2 regions of the Streptomyces sp. NPDC016309 genome follow, and region 1 is predicted to be linked to the other one. Evidence: riboswitches for the same ligand, from Rfam matches in the RefSeq annotation. Region 1 holds a riboswitch; the other holds the start of a gene.
What was found. A riboswitch is a leader RNA that binds a small molecule or an ion and turns the genes downstream of it on or off. The one in region 1 is predicted to bind S-adenosylmethionine.
Positions count from the first base shown of each region.

Region 1 (3,371 bases):
CCCAACTGCCGTCTGCAACAGGTCAATCGGACGAGAAATCCGAGCATGCGTGAACGGAAAAGGGGGCTGAAGTAGCCAAAATCCCGGGCAAGTCGGGCCGGGCAAAGCGCGCAAATGGCGCAACTCTCGGGCTCACATTGACTGCATCTTGTCGCGACCGCGCACCTTCTCATATGCGTGCGGCACAGGCGGTGGCGGGGACTTCCCCAACTCTACCGCGCTCAACCATGCAGAATTGCCCCCTCCGCTTTCTCTCGCGGAGGGGGCAATGTCCGTCACGCTGCGTACGTCAGCAGCCGCCCGCGACGGCCGGGATGATCGACACGCCGGCACCGTCGGGCGTGGCGGTGGCCAGACCGTCCTCGAAGCGCACGTCGTCGTCGTTGACGTACACGTTCACGAAGCGGCGGAGCTTGCCCTGGTCGTCCAGGACACGCGCGGCGATGCCCGGGTGGTTCTTCTCCAGCGACTCGATGACCTCGGAGAGGGTCGCGCCCTCCGCCGGGACCTCGGCCTGGCCGCCCGTGTACGTACGGAGGATGGTGGGGATGCGGACGTTGACGCTCATGTCGTGGTGCTGCCTCTCAGTCGGTCAGGCCAGGCCGGCGGCGCGGAAGGCGTCCAGGCTCGGGCGGATGGTGGCGGTCGGGCCGGTGGTCGGCGCCACCGCGTCGAGGGTCTTCAGGCCGTCGCCCGTGTTGAGCACGACCGTGGTGAGCGACGGGTCCAGCACGCCCGCCTCGATCAGCTTCCTCGTCACGCCCACGGTCACCCCGCCCGCCGTCTCGGCGAAGATGCCCTCCGTGCGCGCCAGCAGCTTGATCGCGTCGACGACCTGCTCGTCGTTCACGTCCTCCACCGCGCCACCCGTGCGGCGGGCGATGTCCAGCACGTACGGGCCGTCCGCCGGGTTGCCGATGGCCAGCGACTTCGCGATCGTGTTCGGCTTCTGGGGCCGCACGACGTCATGACCGGCCTTGAAGGCCGCCGACACCGGGGAGCAGCCCTCCGCCTGCGCACCGAAGATCCTGTACGGCTTGTCCGCGACCAGACCGAGCTCGACGAGCTCCCGGAGCCCCTTGTCGATCTTCGTGAGCTGGGAGCCGGACGCGATCGGGATGACGAGCTGGTCCGGCAGCTCCCACCCGAGCTGCTCGCAGATCTCGTACGCCAGGGTCTTGGAACCCTCCGCGTAGTACGGCCGCAGGTTCACGTTCACGAAGCCCCAGCCCTCGCCCAGCGGGTCGCCGATGAGCTCGGAGCAGAAGCGGTTGACGTCGTCGTAATTGCCCTCGATGCCGACCAGCTCACCGCCGTACACGGCGGCCATGACGACCTTGCCCTGCTCCAGGTCGTGCGGGATGAACACGCACGAGCGGAACCCGGCCCGCGCCGCCGCGGCGCCCACGGCACCCGCCAGGTTCCCCGTGGAGGAGCACGACAGCGTGGTGAAGCCGAAGGCACGGGCGGCCTCCAGCGCCTGGGCGACGACCCGGTCCTTGAAGGAGTGCGTCGGGTTGCCGGAGTCGTCCTTCACGAACAGCTTGCCCGGCTCGACGCCCAGCTCGCGCCCCAGGTTGTCCGCCCGGACGAGCTTGGTCCAGCCGGGGTTCAGGTTCGGCTTGTCCGCCACGTCGGACGGCACGGGCAGGAGAGGGGCGTACCGCCAGATGTTGGCGGGACCGGCCTCGATCCGCTTGCGCAGGGCTTCCGGGTCACCCACCGGCAGGTCGTAGGCGATCTCCAGCGGCCCGAAACACAGCTCACAGGCGAAAACCGGACCGAGCGGGAAGCGCTCGCCGCATTCGCGACAGGAGAGGGCGGAAGCAGGCCCGAGGTCGACGTTCTTGGCGGTGGCGACAGTCTGTACAGCCATGGAGGCGAGGCCCTTTCTCCTCATCTTCCTCATGGCGCACTTCGCCATGAGACGGATTTGGCACCTTCCCTAGCCGGGGCCTCGCGCAAGAGCTGACGAGTGCCGACTGGAGGGTTGCCGGGGCTTCAACGGGCCGTGTCCCTCTGCCCCTCTGGATGAGCGGTATTCGATTGTGTGGTGCGTGTTCACCAACGTGGGGACCCGACATGCGACGGTCATCCGCGTTGTTCAAGACTGTAACCGAACCCCCCGACGCCCGAGATGGTCGTCCGAAACGCGAGATGGAGATCACGTGCTGGAAGAGGTGGAGCGCTGGCTGGAACGGCGGTCCTGGTCCATGGCCGACCGGCCGCTCGACCGGCTGCTCGCGGCCAAGCACGGCACGACCGTCAGCGTCGTCCTGCCGGCGCTGAACGAGGAGGCGACGGTCGGCGACATCGTCGCCACCATCCGCCGCGACCTCATGTCACCCGCCGTCCCCCTCGTCGACGAACTCCTGGTGATCGACTCCGGCTCCACCGACCGCACCTCCGAGGTGGCCGCCGCCGCGGGCGCGCGCGTGGTGCACCGGGACGCGATACTCCCCCGCATACCCGCCCTCCCCGGCAAGGGCGAGGTTCTGTGGCGCTCCCTCCTCGCCACCACCGGTGACGTCGTCTGCTTCGTCGACGCCGACCTGCGCGACTTCTCGGCCGATTTCGTCAGCGGCATCGTCGGCCCGCTCCTCACCGACCCCACCGTCCACCTGGTCAAGGCCATGTACGACCGGCCCCTGGCCGGCACGCCCGGCCAGGGCGGGCGGGTGACCGAGCTGGTGGCCCGGCCGCTGCTGAACCTCCACTGGCCGCAGCTCGCCGGCTTCGTCCAGCCCCTGGGCGGGGAGTACGCGGCCCGCCGCTCGCTCCTGGAACGGCTGCCCTTCCCCGTCGGGTACGGGGTCGAACTCGGCCTGCTGGTCGACGCCCTGCACACCGTGGGCCTCGACGCCCTCGCCCAGGTGGACGTGGGCGTCCGCAAGCACCGGCACCAGGACGAACGGGCGCTGGGCCGGATGGCGGCGGCGATCTACCGCACGGCCCAGCTACGGCTGTCGCGCGGGCACCTGGTCCGGCCGCGGCTGACCCAGTTCGACCGCGGGGAGGACGGCTTCGTCCCGCGCACGCACGACGTCGACACCGAGGAACGGCCCCCGATGATCGAGGTGGCCGAGTACGCACGGCGCCGCCGCGTGGCGTGAGCGCCATACGTTTGAGTGTTTGGGCTACGGGCTAGGTTCGTCTCCATGGCAGCCCAGATTCTTGTCGCCTCGAACCGCGGTCCGGTCAGCTACGTGCCACGGGAGGACGGGACCTTCGACACCCGGCGCGGCGGCGGCGGACTGGTGTCGGGACTGTCCGCGATCGGGCCCGACGCGGGCGCGCTCTGGGTGTGCGCGGCCCTGAGCGACGGCGACCGGCAGGCCGTGCGCCGGGGCGCCGCGGTCGAGCCGGGCGTG
Region 1 is NZ_JBIBSG010000006.1:108,941-112,311, reverse strand. Features, by position in the region: gene ACF068_RS16800 (ubiquitin-like small modifier protein 1) at 290-568, opposite strand; gene thrC (threonine synthase) at 593-1,909, opposite strand; SAM riboswitch class I at 1,894-2,038, opposite strand; gene ACF068_RS16790 (glucosyl-3-phosphoglycerate synthase) at 2,169-3,113, shown strand; gene ACF068_RS16785 (trehalose-6-phosphate synthase) at 3,159-3,371, shown strand, end outside.

Region 2 (3,371 bases), on a different contig from region 1:
CCCCGGGATGGATAGGGTGGTGGTCGAGCCCCTACTCCCCGTACGGACGACACCAGGAGCGACCATGAGCGCTGTGAACCCCGCTGGAGGCACGAGCACGGCGGGTCGTTCCTGGCCCCAGGTGCTGGACTCCCTGCTGGAGGGCCACGACCAGAGCGCCGACGCCACGGCGTGGGCGATGGACCGCATCATGCGCGGCGAGGCCACCGACGCTCAGATCGCCGGCTTCGTGGTCGCGCTGCGGGCGAAGGGGGAGACCGTCGAGGAGATCTCCGGCCTCGTCCGCACCATGTACGCGCACGCCAACCTCATCGAGGTGCCCGGCCCGTCCGTCGACATCGTCGGCACCGGCGGCGACGGGGCGAAGACCGTCAACATCTCCACCATGTCCGCGATCGTCGTCGCCGGTACCGGTGCCAAGGTCGTCAAGCACGGCAACCGGGCCGCGTCCTCCGCCTCGGGCGCCTCCGACGTCCTGGAGAAGCTGGGCGTCAACCTGGACCTCTCACCCCGGCGGGTCGTCGAGGTCGCGGAGGAGGCCGGCATCACCTTCTGCTTCGCGGTGAAGTTCCACCCCGCCCTGCGGCACGTGGCGGCGGCCCGCAAGGAGCTGGGCATCCGCACCACCTTCAACTTCCTCGGCCCGCTCACCAACCCCGCCCGCGTCAAGGCCCAGGCCACCGGGGTCGCCGACGCCCGGATGGCCCCCATCATGGCCGGGGTGCTCGCCGCGCGCGGCTCCTCCGCCCTGGTCTTCCGCGGCGACGACGGTCTGGACGAGCTCACCACCACGGCCACCTCCAAGGTCTGGGTGGTGCGCAACGGCGCGGTGCGCGAGGAGGCCTTCGACCCGCGGGACGTGGGCATCGAGCTGGTGCCCGTGGCGGCCCTGCGCGGCGCGGATGCCTCGTACAACGCCGATGTGGCGCGCCGGCTGCTGGCCGGCGAGACCGGCCCGGTGCGGGACGCGGTGCTGCTCAACTCGGCGGCGGCCCTGGCCGCCCTGGAGCCGTCCGACGCCCCGCTGACCGAGCGGATCCGGGACGGCATCGCCCGGGCGGCCGAGGCCATCGACTCCGGCGCGGCCCGCGCGGCGCTCGACCGGTGGGTAGCGGCGACCAACGCGTAGCCCGCCTCCGCCGCGTGACACTGCCCAGGGCGGCGCCCGGTGGGCGCCGCCCGTCGTCGTCGGCGGGCCGGTGTCCCGGGATCCGGACACGGGTTGCGCGCGGGCGATCACGTTGTTTAACTTCTCGGCAGGTCATGAGTGACAGCGACTACGGCCCCGGCCCGCTGTCCGGCAACCCTCCGTCCGTGGCGGGGTGCCCCGGGTGAAGACCAGGCCGCAGGCGGCGAAGTCTGTGGCAAGCGCGGACCCCTGCACACCCTGGGGTCCTGGTCCTCAAGGGAGCAGTCTCGTGAGCAAGCGAATGCGATAGGGCGTCTCCGCCCCTTCTTCGGCATCCCCTTTCCCTCCGCCGCGCCGCACCCTCGTGCGTCGACGCGGTGGATTCGCCTGCCCCGTACGGGAGTTCGTCATGTCTGTCACCGCCGTTGCCGCCGACCGTTCGCTTTGTGCCCCGCTGCCCGTTCTGGGACGGGACGTCACCGTGCCGCTCGTCACCGGCGGCGAGGTCACCTACGCCGCGCTCGACTACGCCGCCAGCGCGCCGGCCCTCCAGCGGGTGTGGGACGACGTCGCCGCGTACGCCCCGTACTACGGCAGCGTGCACCGGGGCGCCGGTTACCTGTCGCAGCTCTCCACGGACCTCTTCGAGAACAGCCGTACCGCGGTGGCCGCGTTCCTCGACTGCCGCGCGGACGACCAGGTCGTCTTCACCCGGTCCACCACCGACTCGCTGAACCTGCTGGCCGCCGCGCTGCCCGCCGGCTGCGAGGTCTTCGTCTTCGAGACCGAGCACCACGCCTCCCTGCTGCCCTGGAGGGACGCCCGGGTCACCTTCCTCGACGCGCCCCGCACGCCCGGGCAGGCCGTCGAGACCCTGGAGCGGGCGCTCGCCGGCCGGGACCCGTACGGCCCCGCCCTGGTCTGCGTCACCGGTGCCTCCAACGTGACCGGCGAACTGTGGCCGGTACGCGAACTGGCCGCCGCCGCCCACGCCCACGGCGCCCGCATCGTCCTGGACGCCGCCCAGCTCGCCCCCCACCACCCGGTCTCGGTGCGGGACCTGGACGTCGACTGGGTGGCGTTCTCGGGGCACAAGCTGTACGCCCCGTTCGGGTCCGGCGTCCTCGCCGGGCGGGCCGACTGGCTGCGCGACGCCGAGCCGTACCTGGCCGGCGGCGGCGCGTCCCGCACGGTGTCACGGCGCGCCGACGGCGGGGTGGACGTCGAATGGCACACCACCGCCGCCCGCCACGAGGCCGGCTCGCCCAACGTCATCGGCGTGTACGCCATCGCCTCCGCATGCAAGGCGCTCACCGAGGCCGGGTTCGACGACCTGGTCGCCCGGGAGCGGTACCTGATCGGCAAGGTGCGCGCCGGGCTCGCCGAGGTGCCCGAGGTGAAGGTGCTGTCGCTGTTCGGCGACGAGGCCCCGCGGGTCGGCGTCATCTCGTTCGTCGTCGACGGCTGGAACAGTTCGCACTTCGCCGCCGCCCTGTCCGCCGAGTACGGCATCGGCGTCCGCGACGGCCTGTTCTGCGCCCACCCGCTGGTGCGCACCCTGCTGGGCGGCGACCCGCGGACCGTCGGCGAGTGCGGCGCGCCCGACGGCGGGGCCACCTCCCTCAACGCCATCCGGGTCAGCTTCGGGGCGGGGACGCCGGACGAGCACGTCGACCGTTTCGTCCGGGCGGTCAAGGAACTCGTCCGGGACGGGGCGCGCTGGAACTACCGCACGGAGGACGGCCGTTGCGTTCCCGCTCGCGGCCAGGGCGCCTGACACGGCCGCCCCGCGTCCCCGGCGCCCGCGCCCAGCGCGCCCGCCGGAGCGAGGACCGGCACGCCCGCCCCCCGGGCGCGGCGCGTCACCTCGCCCGGGACCCCGCCCCGCGCGGTCCGGGCGTCCAGGGGGCCCTCCCCGGTGGTTCCGGCCACCGGGCGGCCCGCTCGCGCGCCGGGCGTACGCCCGCGCGCCCCGCGGTGTCATCCGTACGGGTGATGGGCGGGCCGGCGCGGCCGACCCTCGGCGTGGCCGGGAGGGGACGCGATCTAGGTGTCCAGGCCGATCGCGAAGGCGGCCTCCAGGTCGTGCTGGGAGTACGTGCGGAACGCCACGTGCGTGTCCGTCGCCTCGACGCCCGGGATCTTGCTGATCCGGCCGGGGATGACGTCCGCCAGGTCGTCGTGCCGGGCCACGCGGACCATCGCGATCAGGTCGTACGTACCCGTGACGGAGAAGACCTCG
Region 2 is NZ_JBIBSG010000009.1:59,650-63,020, forward strand. Features, by position in the region: gene trpD (anthranilate phosphoribosyltransferase) at 65-1,129, shown strand; SAM riboswitch class IV at 1,260-1,377, shown strand; gene ACF068_RS22795 (aminotransferase class V-fold PLP-dependent enzyme) at 1,539-2,906, shown strand; gene ACF068_RS22800 (glycerate kinase) at 2,855-3,061, opposite strand; gene ACF068_RS22805 (Lrp/AsnC family transcriptional regulator) at 3,176-3,371, opposite strand, start outside.
Region 2: it holds a riboswitch for S-adenosylmethionine, as region 1 does, so the genes downstream of both, ACF068_RS22795 (aminotransferase class V-fold PLP-dependent enzyme) here and thrC (threonine synthase) in region 1, are expected to answer to the same signal.